DNA from 3 places in the Streptomyces sp. NRRL F-5755 genome. Region 1 is predicted to be linked to each of the others. Evidence: riboswitches for the same ligand, from Rfam matches in the RefSeq annotation. Region 1 holds a riboswitch; each other region holds the start of a gene.

Region 1 (4,741 bases):
GCCCTGACCGCCGTGCGGCGCGTCCCGGACATCACCCCGCAGGAGGTGCAGGAGGTCGCCAAGGCCCGGCTGCGCCCCGACAACCGCGCGGTCCTCGTGTACGAGCCGACCGAGCCGACCGCCGCCGAGGACAACGACGAGGAGGCGGCCCAGTGAGCGACGCCGTCAGCAGCACGATGACCTTCCACCCGCAGCCGGCCGGCGGCGAGCCCAAGCCGTGGGCCTTCCCCGCCCCCGAGCGCGCGCAGCTGCCCAACGGCCTGACGGTCCTGCGCAGCCACCGCCCCGGTCAGCAGGTCGTCGCCGTCGAGATCGACATCGTCGCGCCCCTGGAGGCCGAGCCCGAGGGCCTGGACGGCGTCGCCACGATCATGGCGCGGGCCCTGTCCGAGGGGACCGACAAGCACGATGCCGAGCAGTTCGCCGCCGAGCTGGAGCGCTGCGGCGCCACCCTGGACTCGCACGCCGACCACCCCGGCGTCCGCGTCTCCCTGGAGGTCCCGGCCTCCCGGCTGGACAAGGCGCTCGGCCTGCTCGCCGACGCCCTGCGCGCGCCCGCCTTCCCGGACGGCGAGGTCGAGCGCCTGGTGGGCAACCGCCTCGACGAGATCCCGCACGAGCTGGCCAACCCGGCCCGGCGCGCCGCGATGGCCCTGTCCAAGGAGCTGTTCCCGGCCGACTCGCGGATGTCCCGGCCGCGCCAGGGCACCGAGGAGACCGTCTCCCGTATCGACGCCGCGGCCGTCCGCGCCTTCTACGAGGCCCACGTCCGCCCCGCGACGGCCACCGCCGTCATCGTCGGCGACTTCACCGGCGTCGACGTGGACGCGGCCCTGGCGGAGAGCCTCGGCACGTGGACGGGTTCGCCCGCCGAGCCGGTCAGGGCCAGCCCGATCTCGGCCGACGACACCGGCCGCGTGGTGATCGTCGACCGCCCCGGCGCCGTACAGACCCAGCTGCTCATCGGCCGCATCGGTCCGGACCGGCACGACCGTGTCTGGCCCGCGCAGGTCCTCGGCACGTACTGCCTCGGCGGCACCCTCACCTCCCGCCTGGACCGGGTGCTGCGCGAGGAGAAGGGCTACACCTACGGGGTGCGCGCCTTCGGCCAGGTGCTGCGCTCCTCGGCCGACGGCGACGGCGCCGCGATGCTCGCCATCAGCGGCTCGGTGGACACCGCCTCCACCGGCCCGGCGCTGGAGGACCTGTGGAAGGTGCTGCGCACCCTCGCGGCGGAGGGCCTGACGGACGAGGAGCGGGACGTGGCCGTCCAGAACCTGGTCGGTGTCGCGCCCCTGAAGTACGAGACCGCGGCGGCGGTCGCCGGCACCCTCGCCGACCAGGTCGAGCAGCAGCTCCCGGACGACTACCAGGCGCAGCTCTACCTCCGGCTGGCGCGGACCGGCACGGTCGAGGCGACCGCCGCGGCCGTCAACGCCTTCCCGGTGGACCGGCTGGTGACCGTCCTGGTGGGCGACGCGGCCGAGATCGAGGAGCCCGTCAAGGCGCTCGGCATCGGCGAGGTGACGGTGGTCAAGGGCTGACGGCCCGTCACGGGCGTCGCCCGGCCCCGGCGGCCGGCGGGTCATGATCCGTCCGGGTGACGCGATGTCATGAAGCGGATCCAGTGGTGCGCCCGCGCCACTGGATCTTCTTTATGTCCCAATTGCGGGGGGTGGTTGCGTGATGGACGTGTGGCGTACGGCACAAAAGCGGGGTTCTGTTTGCCGTTCGAAAGTGGCCCCGTTTAGCGTCGATCCGGCTGTCCGCGGGATCACCGCCGCAACCGCGGCACGGACAGTCATCGCCGAGTCCCCGTACGGCGCGAGCCAGGGGAGCCGGGGACCCACGTCCCTTGGGGTGAATCGGACGCCTTCCCGGAGGCGCCCGTAGGAGACCTTCCTGCTCCGAACCCGTCAGCTAACCCGGTAGGCGAGAGGGAAGGAAAGGACACAGCCAGCCCATGGCGTTCACCCGTGGCACCGGGAAGCACCGTGGTCCGAGCCGCAGCGCTCGGGCGACCCGCAACCTGGCGGGCATAGCCACGCTCGCCGCCTCCGGCGTCGTCGCCACCGTCGCCTCCCCGGCGCTGGCGGCAGGAAACCCGGACGAGGCGAACACCCACGACACCGGCTTCCACCAGGCCGTCGTCCTCGGCGACGAGCTCGCCGAGCAGGTCGAGGCGCAGGCCGACGCGCAGCAGGAGGCCGCCGACGCGGCCGCCGCGCAGGCCAGGGCCGAGGCCGAGGCACGTCAGCAGGCCGCGGAGGCCAAGCGCAAGGCCGAGGCCGAGGCCAAGAAGCAGCGGGAGGCCGAGGAGCGCGCCGCCCGCGAGGCCGAGCGCAAGCGCCTGCTGACGTACGTCGCCCCCGTCGACGGCTCCTACGTCTCCACCAGCTACAAGGCGTCCAGCGGCCTGTGGTCCTCCGGCAGCCACACCGGCATCGACTTCCACGCCGACTCCGGGACCACCGTCCACGCCGTGGGCTCCGGCACCGTCGTCGAGGCCGGCTGGGGCGGCGCGTACGGGAACAACGTCGTCATCAAGATGAACGACGGCACCTACACCCAGTACGGCCACCTGTCGTCCATCAGCGTCTCGGTCGGCCAGACCGTCACGCCGGGCCAGCAGATCGCCCTGTCGGGCAACACCGGCAACACCACCGGGCCGCACCTGCACTTCGAGGCCCGCACCTCGGCCCAGTACGGCTCCGACATGGACCCGGTCGCCTACCTGCGCTCGCACGGCGTCAACGTCTGACGTACACCCCGTCCCCACCCGGTGCCCCGGCCCTCACGGCCGGGGCACCGGCGTTTCCGGAATCACCGGCCCGCCGGTGCCGTGTTTCCCGGCTGGCCAAAAAATATCCATGAATGCGCCGCGGCCGTCGGAAATCCCGTCCCCGTCGAATAGAGTCACGTCGAATGCCGCCGCCCGGCGGCAATAGGCGGACGTTTCCCGGGAATGACGGCGGAGGCACGGACGATGCGAGGCCATATTTCCGCGCATGCGGTGTGCACGGCGATGCGGGACGACATCGTATCCGGCGTCCTCCCGCCGGGCAGCCGGCTGATCGAGGAGTTGCTGGCCGGCCGGTACGGAGTCTCCCGCGTCCCCGTGCGCGAGGCGCTGCGCACACTGGAGTCGGAGGGCTTCGTCACCATCCGGCACCACGCGGGCGCCTGCGTGGCCGCGCCCACGGAGCGCGAGGCGGCCGACCTCCTGGACATCCGCGGCCTGCTGGAGCCGCTGGGCGCGGCCCGCGCCGCCGCCCGCCGCACCGCCGCCCATCTGAAGGTGCTGCGCGGCATCGTCCGGCTGGGCCGGGAGCGCGCCCGGCACGGCCAGCGCGCCGAGCTGCGCCAACTGGACGGCTGGTTCCACGAGACGCTCGCCCAGGCGTCCGGCAGCGCGAGCCTGGCGGCGCTCCTCACCCAGCTCCGGCGCAAGATCGACTGGATGTACGCGGTCGAGCCGGCGGCCCGCGAGGAGCGCTCCTGGGAGGAGCACGGCGCGGTGCTGGACGCGGTGAGCCGGGGCGACGCGGAGCGGGCGCGCACCCTGATGGCGGCGCATGTCGAGCGCTCGCGCGGGGCGTACATGCTGCGGGCCGAAGTGCCGGGCCCGGCCGTGAGGACCCCGAAACAGCCCGTCAACACGGTGAGCGAACGGAATTAACACATCCGCCGTATACAAGAGCGGGACACGGATTCTTCGAAAGGGCGGCAGCAGCGCGGATGGGGAGCGCCCGGGAAATCGCGCGCCCCAGATATCACGCGCTGCGGTGAATTGCCGTACGGAATTCTCCGGCCGGGCCTGCCCGAATCCGGCGCGCACGGCAGCCGATAAGGCCCCACCCGTATCGCGGTAAGGCCCCCATGGCCGTACCGGAACGCGTGAGAAGGCAAAAGCAACGGCCCCGCCCGGCGCCGGTCCACCCGGTCACCGCGGCGGGGCCGCGCGCACCTCGATCCGCGAAGCGGTTCAGACGGTCTCCGGGAGCTCCTCAAGGCCCTCGGCGACCAGCTTGGCGAGACGGTCGAGCGCGGCGTCGGCGCCCTCGGCGTCGGAGGCCAGCACGATCTCCTCGCCGCCCTGGGCGCCGAGGCCCAGCACGGCCAGCATGGAGGCCGCGTTGACCGGGTTGCCGTCGGCCTTGGCGATCGTCACCGGAACCCCGGAGGCGGTGGCAGCACGAACGAAGATCGAGGCGGGGCGGGCGTGCAGACCCTCGGCCCAACCGACATTGACGCGGCGCTCAGCCATGGTGTTGCCCTTCAAGTCGTCGAAGTTGTCTAGACCAGTGTCTCATGATGCCGGGAGTGCTCCGGCAGGCCGCGGCGGGGTGCGCCACCGGCCGTCGGCACGCTACCTGCTGGTCACGGACGTACGGCCGAAACGTCCGCCATCCGGAACCGCCGGCCGCGGCCGGGGCCGCCCGGACCCCCGCGGCGGCGCGTGCCGAGCCGGTTGTCGGTGGTGGGTCGTACGCTGTGCCCCATGCACAGCACGTCGGACAGCGCCAGCGTCTACCCGGCCCACTGGGAAGCCGATGTCGTGCTGCGCGACGGCGGCACCGCCCGTATCCGCCCCATCGCCCCCGACGACGCCGAGCGCCTGGTCTCCTTCTACGAGCAGGTCTCGGACGAGTCGAAGTACTACCGCTTCTTCGCGCCCTACCCCCGCCTGTCCGACCGCGACGTGCACCGCTTCACCCACCACGACTACGTGGACCGGGTC
Region 2 (4,741 bases), on a different contig from region 1:
GCGTACAGCGGCCATTCTGCACGCCGCCCCCCCGGGACGGCTCCGGCCGGGCGCGTCGGCCGAAGCCCTCCCGTACGTGACTCAGCGGCCGGGCGTACCGCGCTTGCAGAGGTTGTGGACCTTGCCGTCGATGTCGTCCACGGAGAACATGTCGCAGCCGCCCCGCCGGTTGGAGAAGATGTAGCGCTGCTTGAGCTGCGGGTGCAGCGGGTTGCCCAGCGAGACGAACTGGAAGGCGTGGCCGCGGTGCCCGGCCCTCCTCAGTTCGTCGTACGCGCGGGCCGGCGTCAGCCGCGGCCCCTTGATCGGGGCGTTGTCCAGCCACGCGCCCCGGCCCGGCCGCGGCTGTCCGATGGGGCCGCCGAGCACGGCGTCGATGTACGCGCCCAGGACCGGCTTGGCGCCTCGGTGACGGGGCGGTACTTCGTAGATGAACCGCCAGTGGTCCACCTTCGCCATGTTCGTGGTGGGGCCGCCCGGCGCGCGCCCGAACGCGGACACCAGCCGCGCGCCGGGATAGACGGCGCGCACCTTGTGCGTCGCCCGGCTGTAGGTGAGGCGCCACGAGGCGTGGGCCCGGTCGTCGGCCTGGTGGCGCGCCGGGTTCTCGTGGGTGGCGGAGGGGCCGCTCGCCGGCGGGACGGGGGCGGCGGAGGAGGTGGTGGCGCTGCCGAGGGCGGTGGTCGCGGTGAGGGCCGCGGCCCCCAGAAGGACGCGTATGCGCATGATGCGGTTCTCCCTGTCGAGGGGGTTGGGGTACTCCCAGGGCAGCCGATGCGCGGCCAGGACGCACGGCCGGTGCAGGCATTCGCGTGACGCGGGGGAAGCAGGCGGTCACTCCGGGCTTACGGCAGCAAGGGGGGCGTACGGGCGGTCAGGGACCACCGCGAGGCCGGGCCGCGCCGGTCTCGACAACAGGCGTGTACACCTCACAGCCAGTCAGTTCGCCCGCATTTCGGAGCCACTGACGCCCCATGAGCCGTTTCGCTCTCAGCGAGCGCCCGGCACTTCACCCCCGGCAGCCATTGCCTTCGGCACCGGAACCATGCTCCCATCAAGCTCTACGTACGTTCTGTACATTCTTTACAGATGGACAGCGAAGAGGAGTCCCCATGAACCGCCCCGAGGCCCGATATGTCCTCCCGGAGTTCACCGAGCGCACCTCGTACGGGGCCCGGACCATGGACCCGTACTCCAAGCTGCTCAGCGAGCGGATCATCTTCCTCGGCACACCGATCGACGACACCGCGGCCAACGACGTGATCGCGCAGCTCATGCACCTCGACTACGACGCGCCCGACCGGGACATCTCGCTCTACATCAACTCGCCCGGCGGCTCGTTCACCGCGATGACCGCGATCTACGACTCGATGCAGTTCGTGGGCTGCGACGTCGAAACCATCTGCCTGGGGCAGGCGGCCTCCGCCGCCGCGGTGCTGCTGGCGGCCGGTACGCCCGGCAAGCGCCTCGCCCTGCCGGGCGCCCGGATACTCATCCACCAGCCCTCGTTCGGCGAACCGGTGCAGGGCCAGGCCGACGACCTGCGCATCCAGGCCGACGAACTGCTGCGCACGCGCGCGCTGCTGGAGGAACTGCTCGCGAAGCACACCGGCCGGCCCGTCGAGCAGATCACCGAAGACCTCGAACGCGACAAGATCCTCGACGCCGCGGCCGCCGTCGAGTACGGGCTGATCGACGGACTCACCCGCAGCCGCAAGCCGCGCCCGGCGGCACTCGGCGCGAGGTGAGCCGGGATGCTGCCACCCGAACTGCCGCCGCTGCCCGCACTGACCCGCGCCGAGGGCGAGTTCATCGACAGCTACTTGGCGGTCCTGGACCTGCTGGGCCGGATCAACCCGGCACGCGGCACGGACACCTACGGCGGGCTGCGTGCCGCACAGGCCCTGGTCGGCAAGTCCATCGCCCTGCGGGACGCGTTGACGCTGATGCACGACCGGGGTGAGAACGAGGTGCATTCCGGCACGCTGACGCAGGCCCTGCGCGTCCTGGACGGTGAGCGCCGCGCGCGGCTCGTTTCCGTACCCCCGGCGCGTAGCTGACCCGCGCCCTCACCGCGCGGCCGACGCCCGGAGTTGACGTCGCGCCGCGCGCATCCGGAGGGCGCTCGTACGGGGGTCGGGTGCCCTCCTCCCTGCCCACTGCCGCCTTTTGGGGCCCAACCGCCCCAACAGGAACGTGCCGGACGGGAGCGACAGAGCAGGACAGGAGGCGCCGGAGCACCCCAAGAGCACAGGAACATGCCGACACGGAGCCCGATCGGGCTCGCCCGAACGGCGTAGCCGCGGGGTCGCGCTCTGCGTCACACGGCTTGCGCGGCCTGCGTACGTGTCGCCCGGAACCCCCGGTTCCGGGCCTGGTACGCGAGTCCTCACCCTTCTCGGCGCCCCCGCGAAACGCCCACTGTCCACCTGAACGGCGCATACGTGACCAAACTCACATATCGCCGTTTCTGCTCGGAATCCGGGCGCCGGTTGCGCAACGATCGCTCCGACGACAAGCCCCCGCCACCGCGGTGGGGCGGTCCGGGCGGACGCCCAATCCTGCCGCCGTACCGGATGTCCGGTCGATGCGCCTGGATCGGCAGGAGCGGAGGACCCGAGCACGACGGGACCGGCGGCCACCGCGGCCGCACGGGCCCTTGGGGTGAAGTCGCCACCGCGACCGGGCATCTTCGCCTGCCCGAACCCGACAGGTACTCCTTCGTCGGCGGCTGACGAAGGGTTGCGCATGAGTGCGCGTACCACCATGTCCCCCCTGCTGGTGCGAGCCGGACTGGTGTCCGCCGTCGCACTGGCCACGGTCGGCGGAACACTGGTCGTACCGGGAGCCTCGGCGGAGGCCGAAGCCGCGTCGAGTTCGGCGGCGGCACTGCGGATAGCCGCCTCCAAGAAGGGCTCGCCGTACAAGTACGGGGCCACCGGGCCGTACCGTTTCGACTGCTCGGGGCTGACGCTGTACTCGTTCAAACGGGCCGGCAAGCGGCTCCCACGCACCGCGGCGGCCCAGTACAACCGCACCCGGCACCTGTCCGCATCCGCGCGCCGCCTCGGCGACCTGGTCTTCTTCCACTCGCGCCGAGGGGTGTACCACGTGGGCATCTACGCGGGCAACGGCAAGATCTGGCACGCGCCCAAGCCGGGCACCGTGGTGCGCCTGGAGCGCATCTGGTCGCGCAGCGTCTCGTACGGCAGGGTCCGCTGACGCGGCCGTACCGAGCTGTCCTGTAGACGGCCTGCAACTGTCCTGAAAGAGCGTGCGTACGGGGCCGGGTGCGCCCCGGGCCCCGTACCGGGGTACGCGCACCGGCGCCCGTACGCGCGTCAGGGCACCCGTCCGCACAGGAGCGCGTCAGGAATGTTCAACGCGTCGGTGGATACCCGGACACAATGGCCCCCCTCACCGAAGACGACCGGAACGCATCGCCCCGATCGCACCAGCAGTCCGGATCCGACCGGTACGCCGTGTGCGCGGACCGCAACGAGACGCCTTTGGAGCGCTACGACCGCAACTTCGGCGAACTGCTCCAGGAACTGCGCGTCCTGCAGACCGGGGTGCAGATCCTGTTCGCGTTCTTGCTGACGCTGGCCTTCACGCCGCGCTTCGTGTCCCTGGACACCACGCAACGCGCCTTCTACGTCGGTACGTTGCTGTTGGCCGTGCTGGCGACGCTGCTGCTCACGGCGCCGGCGGCGGTGCACCGGGTGCTGTTCCGGCGGCGCGCGAAGAGGCTGATCGTGGAGGTCTCGGCGCGTCTGACGGCGGCCGGCATGGCGGTGCTCGCGCTGGCGCTGGCCGGTGCCGTACTGCTCGTGGTCGACGTCGTGCTGGGACGCGGCGCGGGCGTGACGGCGGGGTCCGTGACGCTGGTGACCTGCGGCGGCCTGTGGGCGCTGCTGCCGCGCGTACTGGGGCACCGGAACGGGCACATCAAGCCGGCGGTGCGCGACTCGTCCTCCTGAGCCGTCCCGCTCGGAGAACCCCCGTGGTCGCCCGGGAGGCCGCCGGACACCGCGCGGTGGAAATCTTTTGTGACCTGGTCGTCCTTGCTTTGGCGACGGCGAACCGATGGAGTCTCCTTAGCACGTGAGGAGACCCATGCACACGCACCTGCCCCAGCCCCCGCACACCGGGACCGACTCGTGAACCTGCGCGGACTTCTGCGCCGCCGCTCCCCCGCCGCCCCCTGCCCGGCCTGCGGCAGCACGGACGTGCTGTGGGAGGACGAGGGGGTCTACGGCGCCGGCGAACTCCTGTGGTGGTGCGCCTCCTGCCTGCACCAATGGCATCCGGGCGATCTCGCGGGCGGGGAACCGGTGAACGGCGGTCCTGTACCGGGCGGTCCTGTGCCAGGCGCTCCCGTACAGGGCGGTCCCTTTCCGGGCTCTCCCGTACCAGGCGGTCCCGCGCCTTCCCCTGCGCCCGTATCCCCGCCGGCGTTCGCGCCTCCCCCGCCACCCACGGTTCCGCCCGCGCCTGCCGCTCCTCCCGTCACCACGGCTTCGGCCGTGCCCCCGGTCGCCGCGGCCCCGCCCGCCCCCGGGCCGGCCACCGTCGCCGAACGCGTCATGTACGCGGCCGGGCTCACGCCGCTCGTCCCCTGCCCCGGTGCCTACGAGCCGTGGCCGTGCCGCTGTTCCCGCTGCGGGCGGGAGAGCAGTCCTACGTACCGGCAGGGGCGGGGCGACGGCGTGGGCTGCGCGTGCGGCGGGGGCCGGCGCCG
Region 3 (4,741 bases), on a different contig from region 1:
AACTGACCGGCCGGCACGGCTGACGCCCCGTCCGGCGCACCCCTTGAGGGAGCGCCGGACAGCTGCGTCAGAGCTTCCCGGCCGGCGTCAGAGCTTCTCCACCGGCGCGTACCGCAGCAGCAGCCGCTTCGGCTTCTCGCCGCCGAAGTCGATCGTCGCCTCCGCGTTGTCGCCGCTGCCCTTGACCGCGACGACCGAGCCCAGACCGAAGCTGTCGTGCGTGACGCGGTCGCCGACCGCCAGCGAGACCACCTCGCGGTCCTTGGCGCGCCGGGTCGCGAAGCCGCTCGGGCCCGCCTTCGTACGCGACGAGGACAGGCCGGAGCCGAAGCCCCCGCCGCCCGTGCCGGAGAGGCTGCCCATCGAGGCGGAGGGCGTCGCGGGGCCCGTGCGCCGCCAGTCCACGTACTTGTCCGGGATCTCCTCCAGGAAGCGGGAGGGCGGGTTGTACGACGGCTGGCCCCAGGCGCTGCGCATCGTGGAGCGGGTCACGTAGAGCCGTTCGCGGGCGCGGGTGATGCCGACGTACGCCAGGCGGCGCTCCTCCTCCAGCTCCTTGGTCTGGCCGAGCGCGCGCATGTGCGGGAAGACGCCGTCCTCCATGCCGGTCAGGAAGACGGTGGGGAACTCCAGGCCCTTGGCGGTGTGCAGCGTCATGAGGGTGATGACGCCGGTGCCCTCCTCGTCCTCGTCCGGAATCTGGTCGGAGTCGGCGACCAGCGCGACCTGCTCCAGGAAGTCGGCGAGGGTGCCGGGGTTCTCCTCGCCGCGGTCCTGCTCGAATTCGAGGGCGACGGCGGCCAGTTCCTGGAGGTTCTCGATGCGGGTCTCGTCCTGCGGGTCGGTCGAGGACTGGAGCTCGGCCAGATAGCCCGTACGCTCCAGGACCGCCTCCAGGACAGTGGCGGGGCCCGCGCCGGACTCGACGATGGTCCGCAGCTCCTCCATGAGCGTGTTGAAGCGCTTGACGGCGTTGGCGGAGCGCGCGGCCATGCCGTACGCCTCGTCGACGCGGCGCAGCGCCTGCGGGAAGGTGATCTTCTCGCGGGCGGACAGCGCGTCGATCATCGCCTCGGCGCGCTCGCCGATGCCGCGCTTGGGCACGTTCAGGATGCGGCGCAGCGGGACGGTGTCCTCGGGGTTGGCGAGGACGCGCAGGTACGCGAGGACGTCGCGGACCTCCTTGCGCTCGTAGAAGCGCACACCGCCGACGACCTTGTAGGGCAGGCCGACCCGGATGAAGATCTCTTCGAAGACGCGGGACTGGGCGTTGGTGCGGTAGAAGACCGCGACATCGCCCGCCTTGGCGTCGCCCGCGTCGGTCAGCCGGTCGATCTCGTCGGCGACGAACTGGGCCTCGTCGTGCTCGGTGTCGGCGACGTAGCCGATGATGCGGGGGCCCTCGCCGGCGTCCGTCCACAGGTTCTTGGGGCGGCGGTTCTCGTTGCGCTCGATGACGGCGTTGGCGGCGCTGAGGATCGTCTGGGAGGAGCGGTAGTTCTGCTCCAGCATGATCGTCGTGGCGTCCGGATAGTCCTCCTCGAACTGGAGGATGTTACGGATCGTGGCGCCGCGGAACGCGTAGATCGACTGGTCGGCGTCACCGACCACGCACAGCTCACCGGCCGACTCGGCAGGCCCCACCAGCTCCCGTACGAGGGTGTACTGGGCGTGGTTGGTGTCCTGGTACTCGTCGACGAGGACGTGCCGGAAGCGGCGGCGGTAGTGATCGGCGACATCGGGGAACGCCTGGAGGAGGTTGACCGTGGTCATGATGATGTCGTCGAAGTCCAGGGCGTTGGCCTCCCGCAGCCGGGCCTGGTACATCGTGTACGCCTCGGCCACCGACTTCTCGAACCCGTCGGCAGCCTGCTGCGCGAAGGTCTCCTCGTCGATGAGCTCGTTCTTGAGGTTGGAGACCTTGGCGCTGAAGGACTTGGGCGGGAACCGCTTGGGGTCGAGGTCCAGATCCCGGCAGACCAGGGCCATCAGGCGCTTGGAGTCGGCCGCGTCGTAGATCGAGAAGGACGACGTGAAGCCCAGCTTCTTGGACTCGCGGCGCAGGATGCGCACGCACGCGCTGTGGAAGGTGGAGACCCACATGGCGTTCGCACGGGGGCCCACCAGGTCCTCGACGCGCTCCTTCATCTCGCCCGCGGCCTTGTTGGTGAAGGTGATCGCGAGGATCTGGCCGGGGTGCACACCGCGGGCGCCGAGCAGGTGCGCGATGCGGTGCGTCAGGACGCGGGTCTTGCCGGAGCCGGCGCCCGCGACGATGAGCAGCGGCCCGCCGCTGTGCACCACGGCGGCCTTCTGCTGGTCGTTCAGCCCCTCCAGGAGGGCGGCGGGGTCCACCGCGGGGCGGGGGGCGCCGTCGCGGTAGTACGGGTCGCGGCCCGGGCCCACGGCGTGCGGGATGCCGCCGGGCACGTCGAAGCGCCCGCCGAACAGGTCGGCCGGGATCTCCTCCTGTGCCGGACCGCTCTCGTCCTCGGGAGGCGGCGGGGGCCCCTCATCCGTGGGTTCGAGGTCCGCCAGGAAACTGTCGTCAAAGAGGCTGCTCATCGCCCATCGAGTGTAGGCCGCCGCACTGACAGCCCGGCCCGAACCGCGAAAACCGGCCGTGTGACCTGGCCCGCCTCCCCCGGCGGGTGGCGGGCGTCACAGGACACGCACCGGTCGCGGAAAGATCACGAAAAGGTTTCGGGCATATCGCACATCAGCCTTCCCAGGAGCCACACGGGTTGGCTACCGTGCTCGCTCGGGCAGCCCGCCGTCCCCGCGGTCGAACAGCGTCCGCACGGGCCGCCCCCGCCGAGTCCGGCCCTGCCGCCAGGCATCCGGAGCCGGGGACCCACACGTACCACCGGGGTGAATCGGCCGGTACGGCGCGAGGTGCCGGGGCACGCGCCCCCAGGACCTCTCCCGCAGCCGTACAGGCCGTAGGGCAAGCCTTCCGCAGTGGCCCGAACCCGACAGCTAACCCGGTAGGCGGTCCACGGAAGGAGGCGCCGACCTTGGCGTCGCACCGCAAGCCGCGCACCCGCATACTCACCTCCCCCGGTAGCCGACGTACGGCCGCCGGGCTCACCACCGCAGCCCTCGCCTCGGTCACCCTGCTCTCGCAGACGGCCGAAGCCGCGCCGAGCCAGCCGAAGCAGTCCATCGAAGAGGTCAAGCAGAAGGTCGACGACCTCTACCGGCAGGCCGAAGTGGCGACCCAGAAGTACAACGCCGTCAAGGAGCAGGCCGACGAGCAGCGCGGCACCGTCGACCGCCTCCTGGACGACACCGCACGGCGCACCCAGAAGATGAACGACGCCCGGCGCCAGTTGGGCACGTACGCCGCGGCCCAGTACCGCAGCGGCGGCATCAGCCCGACCGCGCAGCTGCTCCTGGCCCGTAACCCGCAGCAGTTCGCGGACCGCAGCCACCTGATGGACCAGCTGACCGGCGCGCAGAAGAAGGCCGTCAGCGACTATCAGGAGCAGCAGGCCAAGGCCGTACGCCAGCGGGCCGAGGCGTCCCGGAGCCTGGAGCGGCTCACCGAGACGCAGGCATCCCTGAAGGAGTCCAAGAAGGACGTCCAGGCCAAGCTGGCCGAGGCCCGGCAGCTGCTGTCCCGGCTGACCGCCCAGGAGAAGGCGCGGCTGGCGGAGCTGGAGCGCAAGAAGGAGGCCGAGGCCAAGCGCAAGGCCGAGGAGCTGGCCCGTAAGCAGGCCGAGAAGGAGCGCAAGGAGCGGGAGGACCGCAAACAGCACGACAATCCGGACCCGGGCACCGGAACGCCGGATGGCGGTTCCGGCGGGTCCGGTGGCTCCGGCAGCGGTACGTCCGACGGTTCGTACGCGACCAAGGCCGCCAAGGCGCTCGCGTTCGCCCGCGCGCAGATGGGCAAGCCGTACGTCTGGGGCGCGACGGGCCCGAACTCCTACGACTGCTCCGGCCTGACGCAGGCGGCCTGGAAGGCGGCGGGCGTCTCGCTGCCCCGTACGACCTGGGACCAGGTGAAGGCCGGCGACCGGGTGGCGACCAAGGACCTCAAGCCCGGTGACCTGGTGTTCTTCTACAACGACATCAGCCACGTCGGCATGTACATCGGCGACGGCAAGATGATCCACGCCCCCAAGCCGGGGGCCAGTGTGCGGGTCGAGTCGATCTACTACATGCCGATCTACGGGAGCGTGCGGCCGGCATGAGAAGAGGGCCGTGGGGTGCGCCCCACGGCCCTCGGCAGGTCCTCAGCGGTTGCTGCTCACGTCCACAGCAGCGCGATGAAGATGTTGACCACCGTCAGCAGCCCCACCGCCAGGAAGAAGGGCTTCTCCACCTTCTCCTCGTCGCGCTTCACGTAGACCAGGCCCAGGATCACGACCAGTACGGCGAGCTTCACGCCCAACTTGATGTTGTTGAGCGAGTGGTCCTGGGCCTGGTTGAGGCCGACCAGGATGACGCCGGTCACCAGCATCGTCAGCGCGCCGTGCAGCATGGCCGGCACGAAGCGGGCGGTGCCCGCGCTCATCGGCTTCAGCTGGGTCAGGAAGCCGCCGAGCAGCGACGCGATGCCGATGATGTGCAGACCCACGAAGACCTTGGTCACTACGTCCATAGTGGTGGATCGTAGCCCTCGCCTACCACGGCTTCGTACTCAGGTCCGCCTCTCTTCCACTCCGGTCGGAGTCCGCTTCCGTCATGCCTTCGAGACGTGCGGCAACGGGCAGGCGTACACACCGACAGGGCG

Evidence for each region. A riboswitch is a leader RNA that binds a small molecule or an ion and turns the genes downstream of it on or off. The one in region 1 is predicted to bind cyclic di-AMP.
Region 2: it holds a riboswitch for cyclic di-AMP, as region 1 does, so the genes downstream of both, ADK86_RS33230 (C40 family peptidase) here and ADK86_RS02845 (M23 family metallopeptidase) in region 1, are expected to answer to the same signal.
Region 3: it holds a riboswitch for cyclic di-AMP, as region 1 does, so the genes downstream of both, ADK86_RS15990 (NlpC/P60 family protein) here and ADK86_RS02845 (M23 family metallopeptidase) in region 1, are expected to answer to the same signal.

The regions. Positions count from the first base shown of each region.
Region 1 is NZ_LGCW01000013.1:24,459-29,199, forward strand. Features, by position in the region: gene ADK86_RS02835 (M16 family metallopeptidase) at 1-156, shown strand, start outside; gene ADK86_RS02840 (M16 family metallopeptidase) at 177-1,544, shown strand; gene ADK86_RS45580 (hypothetical protein) at 1,614-1,751, shown strand; cyclic di-AMP (ydaO/yuaA leader) riboswitch at 1,796-1,950, shown strand; gene ADK86_RS02845 (M23 family metallopeptidase) at 1,964-2,761, shown strand; gene ADK86_RS02850 (GntR family transcriptional regulator) at 2,987-3,679, shown strand; gene ADK86_RS02855 (HPr family phosphocarrier protein) at 3,986-4,267, opposite strand; partial or broken gene ADK86_RS02860 (GNAT family N-acetyltransferase) at 4,502-4,741, shown strand, end outside.
Region 2 is NZ_LGCW01000298.1:34,002-38,742, reverse strand. Features, by position in the region: gene ADK86_RS33245 (hypothetical protein) at 82-726, opposite strand; gene ADK86_RS33240 (ATP-dependent Clp protease proteolytic subunit) at 1,113-1,748, shown strand; gene ADK86_RS33235 (hypothetical protein) at 1,755-2,060, shown strand; cyclic di-AMP (ydaO/yuaA leader) riboswitch at 2,581-2,745, shown strand; gene ADK86_RS33230 (C40 family peptidase) at 2,749-3,222, shown strand; gene ADK86_RS33225 (DUF6328 family protein) at 3,408-3,980, shown strand.
Region 3 is NZ_LGCW01000161.1:3,858-8,598, reverse strand. Features, by position in the region: gene ADK86_RS16000 (M23 family metallopeptidase) at 1-6, shown strand, start outside; gene pcrA (DNA helicase PcrA) at 88-2,565, opposite strand; cyclic di-AMP (ydaO/yuaA leader) riboswitch at 2,818-3,010, shown strand; gene ADK86_RS15990 (NlpC/P60 family protein) at 3,018-4,199, shown strand; gene ADK86_RS15985 (hypothetical protein) at 4,256-4,609, opposite strand.